One region of the Sphingomonas sp. CFBP 13706 genome, then DNA from elsewhere that is predicted to be linked to it. Evidence: predicted binding sites of a transcription regulator. Region 1 holds the regulator's gene; each other region holds the start of a gene.
The links. The regulator LexA, encoded in region 1, represses DNA repair genes until DNA is damaged. The targets are predictions, from matches to a motif close to GTTCCNCNCTTGTTCT.

Region 1 (6,491 bases):
TGTCGTGATCGTCGACGACGACCGCGAGCATGTATGTCGGCGTGCCGTCCGAACGGAGGAGGACGAGATCGTCGATTTCCTCGTTGCGGACCGTCACCGATCCCTGGACGCGATCCTCGATCGTGACCGCACCTTCCTGCGGCGCGCGCAGGCGGACGACATGGGGAAGATCGGGGGCCTCGCTTGCCGGACGGTCGCGCCACGGGCTGCGGATGCGGAGCGGCTTCTTGGCCGCCTGCGCCTCCGCGCGCATCGCCGCGATCTCGTCATTGGTCATGTAGCAGCGATAGGCGTGGCCGGCCTCGACCATCTGGTGCGCGACGCGGGCGTGGCGATCGGCGCCGGCGAACTGCATGACGACGTCGCCGTCCCAGTCGATCCCCAGCCAGCGCATGCCGTCGATGATCGCGTCGATCGCCGGCTGGGTCGACCGCACGCGGTCGGTATCCTCGATACGCAGCAGGAATTTGCCGCCGTTCGCCTTGGCGAACAGCCAGTTGAACAACGCCGTGCGTGCGCCGCCAAGATGCAGGAACCCCGTCGGCGACGGAGCGAAACGAGTAACCACGGGTGCGGCCGAAACGACGGCATCCGTATCAGATATTGCGCCCAACCGCGGGTGCTCCCAGACTGTAGAAACGATGGCCGGATCAGCCGTCGCCGCCTCTAGCATGCGTCCCCGGCGGCGACAAATGGGCGTGCCGCCCTGGATGGCGGAGCCGGGCCGGGCGATCGAACGCTGGCTGGAGGCGGAGCGCGATCAGCTCATAACCTGGTTGCCGGTCGGGCTTGGCGGCGGCATCGCACTGTGGTTCGTGCTGCCCGATCCCGCGGCATGGGGCACCGCGATCCTGGTGCTGGTCGCTGGCGGGTTGGCCGGACTTGCGGCGGGGCGCGGCGGGCGCGCGGCGCGGATGCTCGCGATCGGCGCGATTGCGGCGGCGCTCGGCATCGGGCTGATCTGGGTACGATCGGACCGGGTGGCGGCACCGGTGCTCGCGGGGCCGACATTCGTGCAGCTGTCCGCGCGGGTCGAGACGATCGAACCGCTCGTCGCGCGTCGGCTGGTGCGGTTGACGGTGCGGCCGGTCGGGCCGGGGCAGGACGCCGATGGCGCGCCGGTTGCGTTGCCCGGCCGCGTCCGCATCAACCTGGCAGAGGCGGATGCGCCGGCGACGCTCGCGATCGGCGCGACCATAAAGCTTCGCGCGCGACTCATGCCGCCGCCCTTGCCGGCGGTGCCCGGCGCCTATGACTTTGCGCGCGTCGCTTGGTTCGGCGCGATCGGCGCGACGGGGCGGGGCTTTTCGCCTGTGGTGGTAGCAGAGCCGGGCCGCGGCGGCGCTGGAGTCCGGGTGGCGCTGTCGCGGCATATCGTCGCGCAGCTTGACGGGAGCGCGGGCGGGATCGCGGCGGCGCTGGCGACCGGCGACGTCGGCGCGATCAGCGACGCGGATGCGGAGGCGATGCGCCGCGCCGGGCTGGCGCATCTCCTTTCGGTAAGCGGCCTCCACATCACCGCGGCGGTCGCCGCGACGATGCTGATCGTGATGCGGCTGCTGGCGCTCAGCCCATGGCTCGCGCTGCACACGCGACTGCCACTGATCGCCGCGCTTGCCGGTGCCGCAGCGGCGATCGGCTACACCGTGCTGACGGGCAGCCAGGTGCCGACGATCCGCTCCTGCGTCGCGGCGTTGCTGGTGCTGGTCGCGCTGGCGATGGGGCGCGAGGCGATGACGTTGCGGCTCGTCGCGACGGGAGCGATCGCGGTGATGCTCGCGCTGCCCGAATCGCTCGCCGGGCCGAGCTTCCAATTGTCGTTCGCCGCGATCACCGCGATCATCGCGCTGCACGAGCATCCCGTCGTCCGTGCCACGTTCACGCCGCATGACGAGGGCCGCAGCAGACGCCTGTTGCGCGGCGCCGCGTCGCTGCTGCTGACCGGGCTCGTTGTCGAGGCGGCGCTGATGCCGATCGCGGTTTATCATTTCCACAAGGCCGGGCTGTACGGCGCGGTCGCCAATATCGTCGCGATCCCGCTGACCACGTTTGTCGTGATGCCGTTCGAGGCGCTGGCGCTGCTGCTCGACACGATCGGGATTGGCGCGCCCGCCTGGTGGCTGGTCCAGCATGCGCTCGACGCGCTGCTGTGGCTCGCGCGAGGCGTGGCGCATGCACCGGGCGCGGTCCGCGCGCTGCCGGCGGTTCCCGATGGGGCGTTTGCCTTGATGGTCGGCGGCGGTGTGTGGATCGCGTTGTGGCGGACACAGTGGCGACGGATCGGGATCCTGCCCTTGGCGATTGGCGCGATCTGGGCGCTGACGACGCCGTCACCCGATATACTGGTCACGGGCGATGGTCGCCATGTCGCGGTCCGGACCGCCGCCGGGCTCGCGCTGCTTCGCGATCGGGCGGGGGATTATGTCCGCGATACACTGGCGGAGAATGGCGGGGTCGATGGTGAGCCGCTGCTGCTCGCGGATCAGCCCGACGCGCGGTGCAGCCGCGACCTGTGCCTGACCGATGTCGTCGCGCGGGGGCGGGCGTGGCGTGTGCTGGCAACGCGGAGCGTTTACCGGGTGCCGATCGCGGAGATGGTTGCCGCCTGCCGGCGCGCGGACATCGTCATCAGCGAGCGCGGGCTGCCGCGCGATTGTACGCCGCGATGGCTGAAGCTCGATCGATCGGTGCTCGCGCGGACCGGGGGGATCGCGTTGACGTTGACCACGGGGCGGATGGTGACGGTACTCAATCCGGGGGATCGGCACCCGTGGCGCGATCCGCCGACGCTGGCGCGGCCAGCGCGTCGGTTCGGGGCGGGGGGCGATCAGCGCGGGATGGCCGGGGGTGCGGCGTCGGTCCGGTTTCGGGTGCCGGCTCGGGGGTGGTCAGAGCGATAGGCCGCGACCGGAGTGTCGGGTCAGGATTTCGCGAAGGTGTGGCCACCGGTTCGGGAAGCCGCGGTTCAGGAGCGCGGACGATGATGCTTGGCCGTTGGTCAGCGCGTCGGATCGACATCTCTGTCAGTCCGTAGTTTCGACGAGACGTATTTCGCGCCAACCGTCATCCAGGCTGCGATTAGAGCCCAAGGTCACGAGGATTGCGTGCCGGGCTCTCGATCCTGACTTTCGTCAGGATGACGGGGGAGGTGGGACGGGGGCTTGCTGGTTTAATGCGCGTGCGACCTGCCTCCACCGTTGGCTTCGTCCGGGTATTCGGGACGGTGGCCAACGTTGGAGCTGGATTATGCCGGTCTTATGCAAAGCAAGCTGCTACTAAGTCCGCCAATATTCGACGCTTGTCGGCGGCGCGCTTTTCGTGGCGATGTCATTGGTCGCGGCCCACTGAACGCCACGCCAGCCGGTTGCGCGGCGGTGATGACCGCCAGCGCTCCCCGGCATTCGTCAGTCGTAGCGGCGCAGGATACCCGACAGCTTGCCCTGAACCCGGACCTGTGCGGGCGCATAACGCTGGGGGTCATAGGCACGGTTGGCGGGGTCAAGCCGGACCATCGCGCCTTCGCGGCGAAAATATTTAAGCGTCGCTTCGCTGTCCTCGATCAGCGCGACGACGATTTCGCCGTCGCGTGCGATTTCCGTGCGGCGGATCAGCGCGTAATCGCCATCAAGGATGCCGGCTTCGACCATCGAGTCCCCCGAAACCTCCAGCGCATAATGCTCGCCGGTGCCAAGCAGTGCGGCCGGAACGGCCAGCATCGAACTGCCTTCAAAGGCTTCGATTGGGACGCCGGCGGCGATCCGGCCGTGCAGCGGGATCTCGACGACGTCGTTCGCCGCGATGCGATCGGGCGACGCGGGCGTGGCGCTGGCCGTGTTCGGCGCAGATACGGTGTCGGCCGATGCCGCCACCTTCGGCCCCGACTTCGCCGCCGTCTGCCCTGTTGCAGACTCGGGACGCTCGGGCATCCGCAGCACTTCGAGCGCGCGCGCCCGGTTGGGCAGGCGCCGGATGAAGTTGCGCTCCTCAAGCGCGCTGATCAGACGGTGTACGCCCGATTTCGATTTCAGGTCGAGCGCGTCCTTCATCTCCTCGAACGAGGGCGACACGCCCGTCTCGGCGAGGCGGTCATTGATGAAGCAGACAAGCTCGTGCTGCTTGCGCGTGAGCATAACGGTTCTCCGTCCGGAACAGACGAGGAACTTCTATGGAACACTTGCAGCTTCGTCAAGCGGTGACGTCACGCGATGACGAGGATTTCCGCCGAGTCGCCCGCCCTTGCCGCAGGCGCGTCGCCGTCGCGGACGATCAGGCAGGACGAGCGGGCGAGCGTCAGCAGCATCGAGCTGTCCTGGATGGTCGAGGCATAGGCGCGACCCTCGCGCAGTTCGGCGCGCATATAGTCGGTCCGCGACTGGTTGGGCGGAAGATCCTCGCCGAGCAGCGCGTGCGTCGTCTGCGGCAGGGGATCGCGCGCGCCGAGCATGTGCGCGACCACGGGGCGGACGAAGAGGATGGCGGTGACGAAGGCGGAGACCGGGTTGCCAGGTAGGCCGAGCAGCATCGTCCGGCCAAGCGCGCCCGCCATCATCGGCTTGCCCGGGCGCAGCGCGATCCGCCAAAAGTCGATGCTGCCGCCCGCCGCCTCGATTGCGGGGCGGACGAGATCGTGATCGCCGACCGACGCGCCCCCCGTGGTTACCAGCAGATCGGCGTCGACCCCGGCAAAGGCGTCACGCAGCGTGTCGAGCCGGTCGGGGAGGATTCCGAGATCGATAATGTCGACGGGCAGGTCGGCGAGCATCGCGGCGAGCATGATGCCGTTTGATTCCGGTAGCAGGACGGGGTCGCTGGTCGAGCCGGGCGGAACGAGCTCGTCCCCCGTCGCGGCGACCGCGACGCGCAGCCGGCGGCCGACCGACAGCGTGCCGTGTCCGCCGGTCGCAGCGACCGCGATGCGCGCGGGCGTCAGCCGATCGCCGGCCGCGATCAGCCGCGTGCCGGTCGCGAAGTCGAGCCCCTTGCGGCGTGTGTTGCGGCCTTCAAAGGCGGGGCCTTCGCCGTCGAGCATCAGCCGGTCGCCGTCGCGCGCGGCCTCTTCCTGAACAAGGACGGTATCAGCGCCGGGCGGCATCGCCGCGCCGGTGAAGATGCGCGTCGCCTCGCCCGGGGCGAGCGTGCCGGCGAAGGGGCGGCCGGCCGCGCTCTCGCCGATGACGGTCCAGGGGCCGGGCAGATCGGCGTAGCGGATCGCATAGCCGTCCATCGCCGAAAGGTCGGTCGCAGGCTGGGTGCGGCGGGCGAGAATGTCCTCCGCCGCCCAGCGACCCATCGCGGAGCGCAGCGGCACGGTTTCGGCCGGCACGCGCGATGCCATGGCGAAGAGGCGGGACTGGGCTTCGGCGACGGGGACGAGAGGGCGCATGCGGGCTCCGTTCAGCGGGGCGATGAAGGTCTGCGCTGCTCGCACGAATGCCGCGGGGCGGAAAGCGGGCAACGCCGCGACCGGCGGGAGGCCGGTCGGTCACGTGGTCAACGTACGAGGTGCGGCAGACGTTGCGGTGAGATGGGACGACATGCCCTGCGTTGCGTCGCACGCAAATCCTGTCGTCAGCGCAGGCAAAACGCGCTAGCCCTATGGCGCAGGTCCGACGCAAGCCGGATCCGCACAGATCGCGTCGGTGCCCCTCGGGGCTTGAATGGGAATGCGGTGCGGGGTTCGCCCCAAGACCGCAGCTGTCCCTGCAACTGTAAGCGGCGAGCGACACGCACGCGCCCCCTGCGACGGGGGCAGCCACTGGGCCGATGGCCTGGGAAGGTGTGCGTCGAGCCTTGACCCGCGAGCCAGGAGACCTGCCGGCGTCTGGTCGCTCTTGTCCCGGTCCAGGGGGTGGCCGAGGCACGGTGAACGCCGTCTGAGCGACGACCATGCGGCGGGGGCCGCATCGGCGACGCATGCCGGCCGCTCAGGGCGTCCGGTCGGCGCGCGTCCCGGTCGTTCGCGGCAGGCCCCCGTCCTCGTCGGACGCCGGGGATGTGCCAATGACCAAGATCATGACCGGGCGGACCGCCGGTCGTTCGACGCGACACCGGATCGGCTGGATGTTCGCGATGCTGGTGGCGGCCAATATCGCCGCCTGGGGATGGGCGTTCGCGCTGTTCCAGGCGCAGCCATTGATGCTGGGCACCGCGATGCTCGCCTGGGGGCTGGGCCTGCGCCATGCGGTCGACGCCGATCATATCGCGGCGATCGACAATGTGACGCGCAAGCTGATGCAGGACGGGCAACGGCCGATCGGGGTCGGCTTCTGGTTCGCGGTCGGCCATTCGGGGATCGTCCTGATCGCCGCGGTCGCCATCGCGCTGACCGCGAGTGCGCTGGCGCAGTTCGAGGCGTTCAAGCAGGCGGGCGGGGTGATCGCGACGCTGATATCCGCGCTGTTCCTGTTCACGATCGCGGCGATGAACTTGATCATCCTGCGATCGGTGTGGCGGACCTTCGCCCATGTCCGCGGCGGGGGGCGCTATGTCGA
Region 2 (6,491 bases), 160 kb from region 1:
CACCTGGCTGAACTACACCAACCCGCATCTGTCGCCGTTCCACGAGATGCAGCGCTGGAAGACGCATCCCGAGATCGCGGCGCTGCTGAAGGGCGCCAAGCGTGTCAGCTATGGCGCACGCGCGATCAGCGACGGCGGGCTGCAGTCGATTCCGAAGCTGGTGATGCCGGGTGCCGCACTGATCGGCGACAGCGCCGGCTTCCTCAACGTGCCGCGGATCAAGGGCACGCACACCGCGATGAAGTCGGGCATGATGGCGGCCGAGGCCGCGGTCGAGGCGATCGTGTCGCAGCGCGGGCATGACGAACTCGCCGCCTATCCGGAGGCGTTCGAACGCAGCTGGGTGAAGAAGGAGCTGTCGGTCGTCCGCAACGTCGTGCCCTTGGTCAAGAAGTTCGGCGACATGCTCGGGTCCGGGCTTGCCGGTGTGACGATGTGGCTCGAACATTGGGGTCTGAAGGTGCCGTTCACGATGCACCATCATCCCGATCACGAAAGCCTGTGGCGCAAGGATCTGGTCAAGCCGATCGTCTATCCCAAGGCGGACGGCGTGCTGACGTTCGACCGGCTGTCGTCGGTGTTCATCTCGAACACCAATCACGAGGAGGACCAGCCGGTCCACCTGACGCTGAAGGACCCGGCGGTGCCGATCGCCTACAACCTGCCGATGTACGACGAGCCCGCGCAACGCTATTGCCCCGCCGGCGTTTACGAGGTGGTGGGCGAAGAGACGGGCGATCCGAAGTTCGTGATCAACGCGCAGAACTGCGTCCACTGCAAGACCTGCGACATCAAGGACCCGACGCAGAACATCAACTGGGTCGTGCCCGAGGGCGGTGGAGGCCCCAACTATCCCAATATGTAAGCATGCCCTGCTGGCGATCGGCCTGCTGACCGCCCCGACGGCGGCGCTGGCCGACACCGGCGTTCTCTCTGCCTATCTCAAGGCGCGCGCCGCGGATGCGGACGGGCGGGTGACGATTGCCGCGGACCAGTATGCTTTGGCACTGGCGGCGGCGCCCGACGATCCGGTCGTTGCGATCCGCGCCTACCGGGAGGGGATCGAGGCGGGTGACATGCCGCTCGTCGCGCGCGCGGCGGGGGTGCTGGCGAGAGCCGGAGTCGCGCCTGCGGACGCCGCACTGTTCCCGCTCGCCGCCGCCGCGCGCAAGGGCGACACCCGGGCGACCCGGACGGCGATCGCCACGCTCGGCAAGGGCCCGCTGGTCGTCCTCGCACCATCATTGAACGCATGGGTCTCGCGCGCCGAGCACCGCGATCCGAGCGCGGCGCTGGCGACCGCAGGCAATGACCCGGTTGCACGCCGCTTCGCCGCCGAGACGCGTAAGCGCATCGCTGCCGCCCCCGCGCGCCAGCCACTCGGCCTTGCCGTCGCGCAAACGTTCGCGGGGCTGGCGGGAGACCTTATTGCAGGGGCGCCGTCGCCGCTGGCAATCGCGCTCGCCCAGGCTGCGGTGGAGGCCGATCCCGATTATGCCCCCGCGCGAATCGTCCTTGCCGACGCGCTTGCGCATAGCGACCGGGTCGACCGCGCGCTGGTGGTGCTCGACAGGGTCGATGGCACGTCGCCGTCCGCAGAGGCGGCGATCGCCAAGCGTCTCGAAATCCTGTCGGTCGCCGGCCGTGACGAGGCGGCGCTGGCCATCGCGAGGACACGCGCCGAGCGGCAGGAGGCGGTCGCCGGTGACTGGCAGCGTTACGCTGACCTGTTGCTGACGACCGGCGATGCGGCGGCGGCGGCGCAGTGGTATGGCCGGGTTCTGGCGGCGGATCACGGCGCGCCGGCGGCCGCGCGCGGCGGCTGGGGGGCGTGGCTGCAATATGGCGGGGCGCTCGATCAGGCGGGGCGCTGGCCCGAGGCGCGCGTCGCGCTCCGCAAGGCGGTTGCCCTCGCCCCGACGCAACCGCTCGCGCTGAATTATCTGGGATTCGCGCAGGTCGAGCATGGCGACGACATCGCGGGCTCGATCCGGCTGCTCGAGCGGGCGAGCCGGCTCGATCCCGCCAATCCGTCCGTCACCGACTCGCTTGGTTGGGCCTATCACCGCGCCGGCGATACGCGACGCGCGCTGCCGTTGCTCGAGCGTGCCGCGCAGGCGGAGCCGACCAATACCGAAATCGGCGATCATCTCGGCGATGCCTATTGGAGCATGGGCCGACGCTACGAGGCGCGCTATGCGTGGCAGGCCGCGATCGTCACCGGCGATGCCGAGGAGCGCGCGCGCATCGCCGCGAAGATCGACACCGGCCTGCCGATCGCTGCGCGCCGCTGACCCCTGATCCCGAGATCCCGATGCCGACGACGACCGAAACCGCACCAGCCAAGATCAACCTCGCGCTGCATGTGCGTCACCGCCGCGCGGACGGCTATCACGAGCTCGAGACGCTGTTCGCCTTTGCCGAGCATGGCGACGTCGTCACGGTGCGCACGGCGGACGCGGACAGCTTTGCCATCATCGGGCCGTTCGCCGCGGCATTGCGCCCGCAAGCAGGGGACACGGACGCGGCGCCGTGGAACGGCAACCTGGTAACGGCCGCGGCGGATGCTTTCGTCGCGACGTTCGGGATCGCCGCGCATCACGCGATCACGCTCGACAAGCGGTTGCCGATCGCATCCGGGATCGGTGGCGGGTCCGCCGATGCCGCGGCGACGCTGCGCGCGCTGGCGCGGCTGCATGGCGTCGCGGTGAAGGATCCGGCTCTTCACGACATTGCCGCCCGACTGGGTGCGGACGTGCCTGCCTGCCTCGTCAACCGGACGACGTTCGGGACCGGGCGAGGCGACATGCTCGTCGAGCTCGACGGGCTGGCGGGAACGCCGTTGCTGTGCGTCAATCCGGGGGTGGCGGTGTCGACCGCGGCGGTATTCGGCGCGTGGAACGGGATCGACCGCGGGCCGATCGGCGAGGGGCCGCTGCTCGAACGCGCGATCGCCGGGCGGAACGACCTCGAGGCGCCGGCCTGCGCGATCGCGCCGGAGATTGCCCGCGTCCGCGCGCTGCTGGATGCGGCGCCGGGCGTGCTGCTCGCGCGCATGTCGGGGTCGGGGGCGACCTGCTTTGCGCTGTTCGACAGCATCGCGGCCCGCGATTCCGCGGCGACGGATGCTGCTGCGCAGGGCTGGTGGACGCTGGCGTGCACGCTGCGCTGAACGCGGGGTAAATGCCGCGTTGAAACTGTTCGGCTTTGGGACTCCGGACGCTGTAAAATCGATTGCATCCTACCGGTCGGCGGCGTCAAATCGTGATGTCCACTACCGGATCGGCGCCATGGTTTGCCGACCGGCCCAAGGTTTCTCCCAAGACGCCGAAGCGGACCCATGATGGGAGGGCGGTCACCGAAAGGCGGCCGCCCTTTTTCACATTCCCGATGTTCCGCACTTGTTCCGTGAGAACAAAAGCAATACATGGCGTTTGACGCGTTGAATGGCACGCGCGCTTGCTTTAGCGATGGGAGCTTATCGATGGCCGCTAATCTGAAAGTGATCGACACCGGCATGGCAACAGCAACCAACGACCGGCAGAAGGCGCTCGATGCCGCACTCGCGCAGATCGACCGCGCGTTCGGCAAGGGCTCGGCGATGCGTCTGGGTTCGAAGGAGACGATGCAGGTCGAGGTGATCTCGACCGGCTCGCTCGGGCTCGACATTGCGCTCGGCGTCGGCGGCCTGCCGCGCGGCCGCGTGATCGAGATTTACGGTCCGGAAAGCTCGGGCAAGACCACGCTCGCGCTCCACGTCATTGCCGAAGCGCAGAAGAATGGCGGCACCGCCGCGTTCGTCGACGCCGAGCACGCGCTCGATCCGGTCTATGCCAAGAAGCTCGGCGTCAACATCGACGAGCTGATCGTGTCGCAGCCGGACACCGGTGAGCAGGCGCTCGAGATCGTCGATACGCTGGTCCGTTCGAACGCGATCGACGTACTCGTTGTCGATTCGGTCGCAGCACTCGTGCCGCGCGCCGAAATCGAGGGCGAGATGGGCGACAGCCATGTCGGGCTTCAGGCGCGTCTGATGTCGCAGAGCCTTCGCAAGCTGACCGGTTCGATCAGCCGGTCGCGCTGCATGGTGATCTTCATCAACCAGCTCCGCATGAAGATCGGCGTCATGTACGGCAACCCGGAGACGACGACGGGCGGCAACGCGCTGAAGTTCTACGCCTCGGTCCGTCTCGACATTCGCCGCATCGGCGCGGTCAAGGCGGGCGATGAGGTCACCGGCAACCAGACGCGCGTGAAGGTCGTGAAGAACAAGGTCGCGCCGCCGTTCAAGCAGGTCGAATTCGACATCATGTACGGACAGGGCGTCTCGAAGCTCGGCGAGATCCTCGATCTCGGCGTGAAGGCCGGGCTGGTCGAGAAATCGGGTGCGTGGTTCAGCTATGACAGCGTCCGGCTCGGTCAGGGTCGCGAGAATTCGAAGACCTTCCTCAAGGACAATCCCGAGACCGCCGATCGTCTCGAAAAGCAGATCCGTGCGCGCACCGACAAGGTCGCCGAGGAAATGATGGTCGGTCCCGACGCCGAAGACGACGCCTGAGTGAGAGTCGGAGCCCTTTTCCTCGCGGGGAAGGGCTCCGCGTCCTGTGACAGGGCGAGGCAGCGTCCAGGGCTGATGGTTCGGGCGGGTCTCGTCTCGCCTGGTTGAGCTGATGGGCCGCAGCGGGACGCGTGTTGGGCGATCGTCCGGAAATCCAGTGAGCCCTAGCGGGCATGTGCTTCACGACTTGCGTTAAACGCGCCACAAGAGCTGATCTTGTGCGCACAGACGGGAGTTCGACCATGCGATATGGCCAATCATGACCAGTGATCGAGACTGGACCGGACGCGTCGGCGACACCTGGGCCACGGAATGGCGCCGTACCGACCGCAGCTTCGAGGGGCTTGCGCCCGTACTGAACGCTGCGATCCTTGCGGCGGCAGGACCGCAGACTCGCACTATCGTCGATATCGGTTGCGGCGCCGGCGCCACGTCGCTGGCGAGCGCGCAGGCGCTGCCGGACGGGAAGGTGATCGGCATCGACCTCTCCCCGAAACTGATCGCGGTGGCGAACCACCGCGCCGGGCATCTGACCAATGTCGCGTTCCACTGCGCCGACGTCGCATCCGCCGTCGGCATGCACGCGCCGGTCGACCTCTATATATCGCGGCACGGGGTCATGTTTTTCGCCGATCCGGTGGCCGCCTTTGCCCAGCTCGCTGAGGCCGCCGCGCCTGGCGCTGCGCTCGTCTTCTCGTGCTTTGCCGAGCGTGCCGCCAATCGCTGGGCGGTGGAAACCGTCGCGGGTGCGGATGACGCATCCGGACCGACGGGGGCCATGACCGCGCCGGGGCCCTTTGCCTTTGCCGATCCGGCCCATGTCGCGGAGATACTGAAGCAGGCCGGGTGGCGCGCGACGACACCACAGCGTGTCGAATTCGCTTATCGGGCGGGAGGCGGCGCGGATCCGGTGGCGGACGCCGTCGACTATCTCAGCCGGATCGGCCCCGCTGCGTCGCGGATCCGCGAGACGCACGGCGCGGAACGCGAACAGGCGCTGGCGCGTCTGACCAGCGCGTGCGTCGATCGTCTGGCCGGGGATGCGGTCGAATTTCCGGCCGCCGCCTGGATATGGACGGCACACAGGGCGCGCGACAGCCAAGGGAGCCTGCCATGATCACCGTCCACCATCTCGAAAACTCGCGATCGCAGCGGATCCTGTGGATGCTCGAGGAACTTGGGCTGCCCTATGAGATCAAGCGCTATGCGCGCGATACGAAGACGATGCTCGCACCCCCGGAACTGAAGGCGGTCCATCCGCTCGGCAAGTCGCCGGTGATCGAGGACCGCGACGTCGAGGGAGGCCGGGTCGTGACGGAGACGGGCGCTATCGTCGAGTATCTCGTCGACAAGGCGGACGGTCGGCTCGGGGCCCCCGCCAAGCGCGCGGATGCGTTGCGCTATCGGTTCTGGCTGCATTATGCCGAAGGCTCGATGATGCCGCCGCTGTTGCTCAAGCTGGTGCTCGCGAGGATTCCGGTGATGGGGAAGATCGCGCTGAAGCGCATCCAGCCGATGATCGATGTCCATCTTGATTATGTCGAGGCAGAGCTCTCGCAGCGTCCCTGGTTTGCCGGCGATCAGATGACCGCGGCGGACATCATGATGAGCTTTCCGCTCGAAGCGGCGCGCAGCCGTGCGGGGCTCGACGAATCACGCCCCGCGACGATCGCCTGGCTCGGCAAGGTCCACGCGCGGCCGGCCTATCAGGCGGGGCTCAAGGAGGGCGGGCCCTATGCCTATGCCTGACCCGGGTACACGCCAAGAAGCGGGCGGGCCGATCGTCTCCTGACGTCCCGTGCCGCTCAGGCCTGGCCGGGCTTGATCTTCTCATAGCTGTCGACATTCACCTTCGGGCCATGCCCGGTCGGTGCATGTGGCGGGTCGCGGTCGGCGGGTTCGCGCTCGTCGAGCCCGCCCTCCCATTTCGCGA
Region 3 (6,491 bases), on a different contig from region 1:
CGATTGCCGGATGACCTGGCGGCACAGTTCGACAAGATCGCGGCTGCTGATGGCGGGCGGTCAGACTTGTTACGCAAGATGATAGAGAGGGTTTGCACCGCGAAGGGTGTGACGCTTCCACCGCTTCCCGCCCCCAACGAACCGCCCGACCGGATCGAGGTTCGACTACCGAAAGAAGACGGCGAAGCGCTTGAACAGCTCGCAAGCGGGCGGCGTATGAAGCGAACGGAATGGATCGTTGCGCTAATCCAAAGCCGGTTGAGAGCCGCGCCAGTCCCGGCGATCGATCACCGGCAAACGCTGACAGACATTCGCCGCGAGCTTCGCGCGATCGGCAAAAACATAAACCAAGTGGTGAAGGCTTTTCATGCCGCGAACATGGAGGAAAGCCGGTTAGAAGTAGGCCGCGAGGTTGTGCGCTTGGCCGCGATGGCGGAATCAGTAAGCGAACAAGTCGAGGCGATCGGTGACGCGATGCGCGGCGACCTATCCTATTGGAGAGCCGGGGATGAGTGACGGCCCGAAGATCGAGTTTCTAGACACCACCTGGCGCGCACCAGCAGGAGGCAAAACAACAGGCTCGAAAGGCCGGTTGAACATACCGGCTGGCAAAAGCTCCAGAGGGGGAGGGGGCGGTAGCGTTGCGGCGACGAAGGCAAAGCTCCAGCGGATCACGAACCGCGTCCCGGAGGTCATGGTCAAGGTTTCCGGCCGTCAACGTGGTGGCGGGCATACCGCCGCGCACTTGGAGTATATCGGCCGACACGGAAAACTTGAGGTCGAGACGAGCGACGGCGAAAAGCTGGAAAGCGTGAAAGACCTTCGCGAGCTAGCGCAGGATTGGGCCGAGGATGAAGCGGCGACCACCAAGCGCCGCGAACCGCTTACGTCGATTTCGATGGTTCTATCCATGCCGCCCGGCACCGATCCGGACACGGTGTATCAGGCAGCGCGGGCGTTCGCTCGCACCGAGCTGGAGCGCTTTCCCTACGCAATGGCGCTGCACACAGACGCGGATCATCCGCACGTTCATTTAACGGTCGCGGCCCGAGGGGAAGGCGGGGAGAGATTCAATCCGAGGAAGGACGATCTAGCCGGATGGCGCGAGAGCTTCGCACGCGAGTTACGGGCGCGCGGTATCGAAGCCGAGGCAACACCCCGCCGAGCGCGGGGCGTTATTCAGAAGATGGAGCGGACGCCTATCCGCAAGATACGCGATCGGGCGGAAGCCGGAACGGCCGAGCTGCCCCGCGTATTGCAATCGAGCAGAGCCGAGGCCGCAGCTATGGCACAGGAGAAGCCAGCCAAGGCGCGACCTTGGGAGGTGAACGCGATCGTTCGGCAATCCGAGGTGCGAGCGTCTTACGAGAAGGCGGCTACCGAACTGGACGCCAGCGCCGACCCCGCCGATCGGAAATTAGCCGAGCAGACGCGGGCGTTCGTCGCGTCGATGCCCGATCCAATGACACGGGATCGCGACCAAGCCCGGCAGATGGCAGAGGTGACAAGGAATGCCCGCGATAGCGAACGCGATCGAGAGCGTGCGCCAGTGACCCGAGCCGAGCCGGTTCCTCCAGCAAAGTCAGAACGGAAACGGCCGACACAACCCCCGCAGCCAGAGCGGATGCCCGACAAGTCGCGCGAGACACCTAAGACGCCAACGCGGCCCGATCGCAGCCGGTAGTTTGGCGGAAAGTTCGTCCGGACGAACTTTGACGATGATGTATGCCAACGACGGCCCCGGCATCGTCATCGGCATTACCGGCGGGAGTTATGTAGATCGTCGCCAAGCGCAGCTCCAAAACATGCGAAATGATTGGCCCGATATTAGTCGGTTCGGCTTTAACGCAACGTTTACCGTGAGCCTGTGCAACTACATCCGCTTGAGTTAGCCGAAACCCGACCCTAGAACATGACTGGTATTGCCCCCCGGTGTTCCTAAGCGCCGATGGCGATACCCTTTCCGAGCCTGTTCCAAGGGGTAAGGGAGGGCGGGTAGGAAGACGATCCCGGCTAAGGTCGCGGCCCCTTCCACAAGGACCAGCGCACGGTCTTCCTACCCGCGTCTCTAATCGACCGACTTCGATATGGAGACAAGCGAAAACCGCTTTTGCCAGCGGTGCGGCGATGCACGCCGGGATAAATCACACCGCGCTTGAACCGGAAAGTTCGTCCGGACGAACTTCAATGTCCGCTCAGATACCGAGCGAGTTTATGCGTGATTATCGTGAGGGCGTCGGAAATGTGGGCTTGGGGAAATGACATAGATTGGGGGAGTTTTCCCGATTGGGTTGGTGCAATCGGAGGCGTCGGGGGCGCTCTAACGGCTGCATCGTTTTACTTCCTTGATCGAAAGCGGGCGCGGCTCGCTCAGGTTGCAGCAGATAAGAAACAAGAGCGGTTTGAAACCGACGTAGCTACACACCTGTACGTCCTATTTCGCAGCATTCAGGACGTTTCACGGAACTACTTGGAAAACGTCTCTAGCTTTGCCGACACGATTGACTTGCGTGCAGAGCTTGGAGCTTTCCGGGGAACTGCAATTAGAATGCAAGGCTTACCGGGATTGCCGATCGAACGGTTCATGGACCTATGCGATTTGCTCGAAGCGATTACCGACAGGCGCATCGAGGGAAAAAGTCCAGAGGCAATTAGGGACGCCGTTGCTCAAATCGGTTACGTGGTGAACCCACTACAAGAAAAGCTAGCGCAGGAACTTCGTCTATGATGCCCGGTCCCCTCGTATCAGAGGGTTCGTGGCTTCTCCGAGATCCACGGAGCCGATTTTCGGCAAGATCAAAAAGTTCGTCCGGACGAACTTTCGTCTAGCTATCGCTCTCTGCGCCGCGTCGGGAAAACAGGGCCACGCACCGTCATCTTGTCCGGATCAAAAGGCTTCTGGAGCCGAACAACGTCGTCATACGAACCGCGCAACCACGTCTCGATATCGTCGGGATCGAGTATCGTTATCATAGCTTTGGGGTGGATCGGGCTAACCAGCGAATTAGGATCGCACGTCACCATCGTAAAGCCGTTGCCCTCCGCTGTGGTCTGCCAGAATCCCGCAACAGCGAACACAGGCTGACTTGGCACCGAGAACCACATTTCGCCTTTGAGGGGCGGTTTGCCGTCCTCCAGATCGTGCTTGTCGGGAGTGAACTCGCAGAACTCCGTGAGCGGCACGAGGCAGCGGTTTTCCGGCTTCTCGGCCAGCTTGCGCCATTGAGGGAGCGCGAGGTTCCGCACGTTCGTCATGGGCCAAGGGGCTTTGCCGCCCGTAACGTCCCACGTCATCACGTCCCAGGCGCGTTGGCCGTCCTGTTCGCGGATGATATAATTGCGGCTCTTCGGCCGCAACTCGCGCGGATTAAACCGATTGTCGCGGGGGCGTTCGATAAAGAGCTTTGACGCCGATCCCCATACGGTTTCCGGTTCGCCGTCCATGCAGGCGCGGTTGCACATTATGCGATCCCTAGTCGTCTATTGCGTGGTCACGGATCGCTTGAGCGATCTTACGCAGCAGCTCCAGAACGCGATCGTCGGTTTCGCCTTCCGCGAACGCTTCGACGATTTGGGCGGATTGTTCAAAGGCGTCGGGTTTATCCATTGCAGGATGATGCGGCATCGATAGCCGGGCGGCAACGCCCGTCATTCCCACCCCTTTTTTTCGGTATCTAGAAACACGGCCTCGATGGTTTGGCAGCTCGCGTCGAACGTGGCGATGATGCGCAGCGTATCGCGGTCCAACTTGGCTAGCGCTTTGTCCCGAACTTCACGGGCGCGGACTATTTCAGAATAGCGCGCTTGTTCGGCACGCTGGCGAGCTGGCGACCAGTGGGACCAGTAAAGCGACATTTGTTCAGGGAGCGGGGGCGGCTTGCGGTAGACCATCCCGGCTATGCTATCCGAAAGCACGAAGACGACGCCGCAAAAATGCGATCGGTCGCATAGCTTTACCCGTTCCCTTTCTGTTCTTTGATGCGTTATGAGGGGCCGAAGGGAGACGCTAAAATGCTGCCGCTGATGCAGCCAATTCCGATCGCAGATATTCCGCTAGGCATATTTCCGCGCATTCTCGCAGCCGCTGGAGCTGGATTCCCCTCGCCCGCGCAGGACTGGGCCTGCGAGTCCGTAAATCTGGTGGACCTGTTACGATTGGATCGAGCCGCGAGCTTTGTTTTCCGGATCGAGGGAAGCAGCATGAGGGACGCCGGAATCCACGATAACGACGTGGTGGTGGTCGACCGAGACACGCGCCCGTCAGACGGTCACATTGTAATCGCGGTTGTAGATGGCGGGTTCGTATGTCGCCAACTGGTGTTCCGCGAAGGTGTGCCGCACTTGGAGGCGCGCAACGTATCGACGAGCTACCCCGTGACAATCGCAGATGAGGCGGTCGACGTGTGGGGCGTCGTGCGATCGGGCGTCCGCGACTACCGGCGTTAGATCGAGCTATGTCCTACGCAATCTGTGACGTGGCGAATTTCTATGTATCGAGCGAGCGGCTTTTTGATCCTCGCTTGCGTGGCGTGCCGGTAATCGTACTATCCAACAATGATGGATGCGCCATCGCTAGAAGCGAGGAAGCAAAAGCCCTGCATATAAAAATGGGCGATCCGATGTTTAAGATTCGTGACGTTGTGAAACGTCACGGAATACCGGTTCGTTCATCTAACTACGAATTGTACGACGATCTAAATAGGCACTTCAATGCGGTAATTGCAGAGTTCTCCGATACGTTTGAGGTCTATTCAATAGACGAGAGCTTTTTCCGTCTTCCTGTTCTTCCTAGCGGCGTTGGCGACGTAGCAACCGCTCACCGCGTCATTGATGCTATATCACGAAGCGTTGGTTTGCCTACCCGCATAGGCTTAGGACCAACGCGAACGCTATCAAAGGTTGCCAATGCTCTTGCAAAAGCGACTGAAAAGATTTGGGGCGGCGTCGTCGACCTTCACGACGAGGAATTGCGTCGCCGGCTGTTCGCGCAATGGCCGGTCGGAGAGGTTTGGGGGATAGGTAAGGCTCTGGAGGCCCGCCTGAAGCCGCTAGGGGTGCGAACTACGGCTGACCTTGCTGCATTGCCCCCAGCGGTCGCGAGAGACGCCGGGACAGTCGTTCTGGAGCGCCTTGTGCGTGAGTTGAACGGTATCGAGTGCGCCGAGTTCACAGTTGAACCGGAGGCGATGAAGGGAACAGCCGTCACGCGGCAGTTTGGCGCACCTGTCAGCACCTTGGACGACCTATGCGAGGCGATGGCACGTCGCGCAGCTCGCGCGGCCGAGAAGATACGCGCGCAGGGGCTGGTGGCGTCTCGCATGATAGTCTTTGCGCACGGCAGCAAATACCGGCCGAATCCACCAAGCGCATCGCGATCGGCGCGCTTGTCCCCGGCGAGCCATGACCCGCGCGTGATAGTCGGGATGGCAACAAGGCTTACCGAGGCGATGTTTCAGGAGGGCGGGGTATATACGAAATGCGGAGTGCTTCTGGAGGATCTAAACCCGGCTGGAGCGGCACAGACCGACTTGTTCGCTATTCCAGACCCGCGCGCTCCTGGCCTGTTAGCCGCGATGGACGGACTAAACGCCCGGTTCGGGCGGGATACGATCACCGTTGCGGCGCAGGGGCGCGGGCCAAAGGCTTTCGACACGAAGCGCAGCCAGAAATCTAATTCGTGGACAACGAACATCGCGGAAATCCCGGTTGCGCGATGAGTACCGCACGTTTTGAAACGACGATGGATTACGCGCGTCATCGCGCAGATATGCGGATCGTGTGCCAGTGCGGGCGGACGATCAATGTACCGTTCGCCAACGTGTTGAAGCTCTTTGGCGGTTTGCCGCAAACAATGCCGCAAGCCATTGCGCGGCTAAAGTGCAAACGGTGTTTTAAGCGGGGGAAAGTAACGGTCTCGCCTGTGCCGACCGTTAGGCGATAGTTATATCTAGGCAAGCTGTATCGTTAGATATGCAAATATATCTTACCAATGGTAAGCCCAACAAGGGCAAACATGCCCGAAACACGGCCATAAGCCTTTAGCGCCTGGGATCGCCTCTTGTTATCTGTTTTATTCTTCAAGTCTTTAGTGTCGTACCATTCGCCAATAGACGGTAGAAGGATCGCTAGACCGGCAAAGATATACAGAAATATCTTAAAGATACTCGTCCAACCTTGAGCATCAAGGCCAGCGACCCAAGCCGCGATTGAAATAAGGACGTCGATGTTCATCGTTCGCGGTTCAATAGCTTTTGAGGTGTCGCTGTTGGCGACGGGAAACCACGATTAGGAATCGCTTCGGCCGAGCGGTTGAGCATTACGCCCCGCCCGTTGTCGTATCCGATCCGCGCCCCCTCCCCAACGTGTGGCGTTTCCTTGAAGCGATCGCGATCGTGGCGCACCACCTGGCTATCGTTGCCGAGCTGGTAAATGTTGGCTTTGTCGACGTGAAGCACCGCACCGCGATATTCACCCTTGGTCTTAGGATCGGC

Region 2: a site for LexA is predicted at 3,393-3,408, ahead of recA (recombinase RecA). Genes of this name have one in related genera too.
Region 3: a site for LexA is predicted at 3,960-3,975, ahead of IFS44_RS17330 (LexA family protein). Genes of this name have one in related genera too.

The regions. Positions count from the first base shown of each region.
Region 1 is NZ_JACYVM010000002.1:389,915-396,405, forward strand. It holds gene gltX (glutamate--tRNA ligase) at 1-673, opposite strand, end outside; gene IFS44_RS05180 (ComEC/Rec2 family competence protein) at 693-2,900, shown strand; gene lexA (transcriptional repressor LexA) at 3,405-4,130, opposite strand; gene IFS44_RS05190 (molybdopterin molybdotransferase MoeA) at 4,199-5,383, opposite strand; cobalamin riboswitch at 5,621-5,833, shown strand; gene IFS44_RS05195 (HoxN/HupN/NixA family nickel/cobalt transporter) at 6,013-6,491, shown strand, end outside.
Region 2 is NZ_JACYVM010000002.1:228,991-235,481, forward strand. It holds gene IFS44_RS04435 (electron transfer flavoprotein-ubiquinone oxidoreductase) at 1-865, shown strand, start outside; gene IFS44_RS04440 (tetratricopeptide repeat protein) at 837-2,294, shown strand; gene IFS44_RS04445 (4-(cytidine 5'-diphospho)-2-C-methyl-D-erythritol kinase) at 2,315-3,172, shown strand; gene recA (recombinase RecA) at 3,485-4,558, shown strand; gene IFS44_RS04455 (methyltransferase domain-containing protein) at 4,818-5,675, shown strand; gene IFS44_RS04460 (glutathione S-transferase family protein) at 5,672-6,307, shown strand; gene IFS44_RS04465 (dicarboxylate/amino acid:cation symporter) at 6,364-6,491, opposite strand, start outside.
Region 3 is NZ_JACYVM010000012.1:45,762-52,252, forward strand. It holds gene IFS44_RS17295 (mobilization protein) at 1-516, shown strand, start outside; gene IFS44_RS17300 (relaxase/mobilization nuclease domain-containing protein) at 509-1,684, shown strand; gene IFS44_RS17305 (hypothetical protein) at 1,719-1,892, shown strand; gene IFS44_RS17310 (hypothetical protein) at 2,219-2,728, shown strand; gene IFS44_RS17315 (SOS response-associated peptidase family protein) at 2,830-3,462, opposite strand; gene IFS44_RS17320 (hypothetical protein) at 3,473-3,652, opposite strand; gene IFS44_RS17325 (hypothetical protein) at 3,649-3,891, opposite strand; gene IFS44_RS17330 (LexA family protein) at 4,012-4,446, shown strand; gene IFS44_RS17335 (Y-family DNA polymerase) at 4,455-5,717, shown strand; gene IFS44_RS17340 (hypothetical protein) at 5,965-6,231, opposite strand; gene IFS44_RS17345 (KfrB domain-containing protein) at 6,228-6,491, opposite strand, start outside.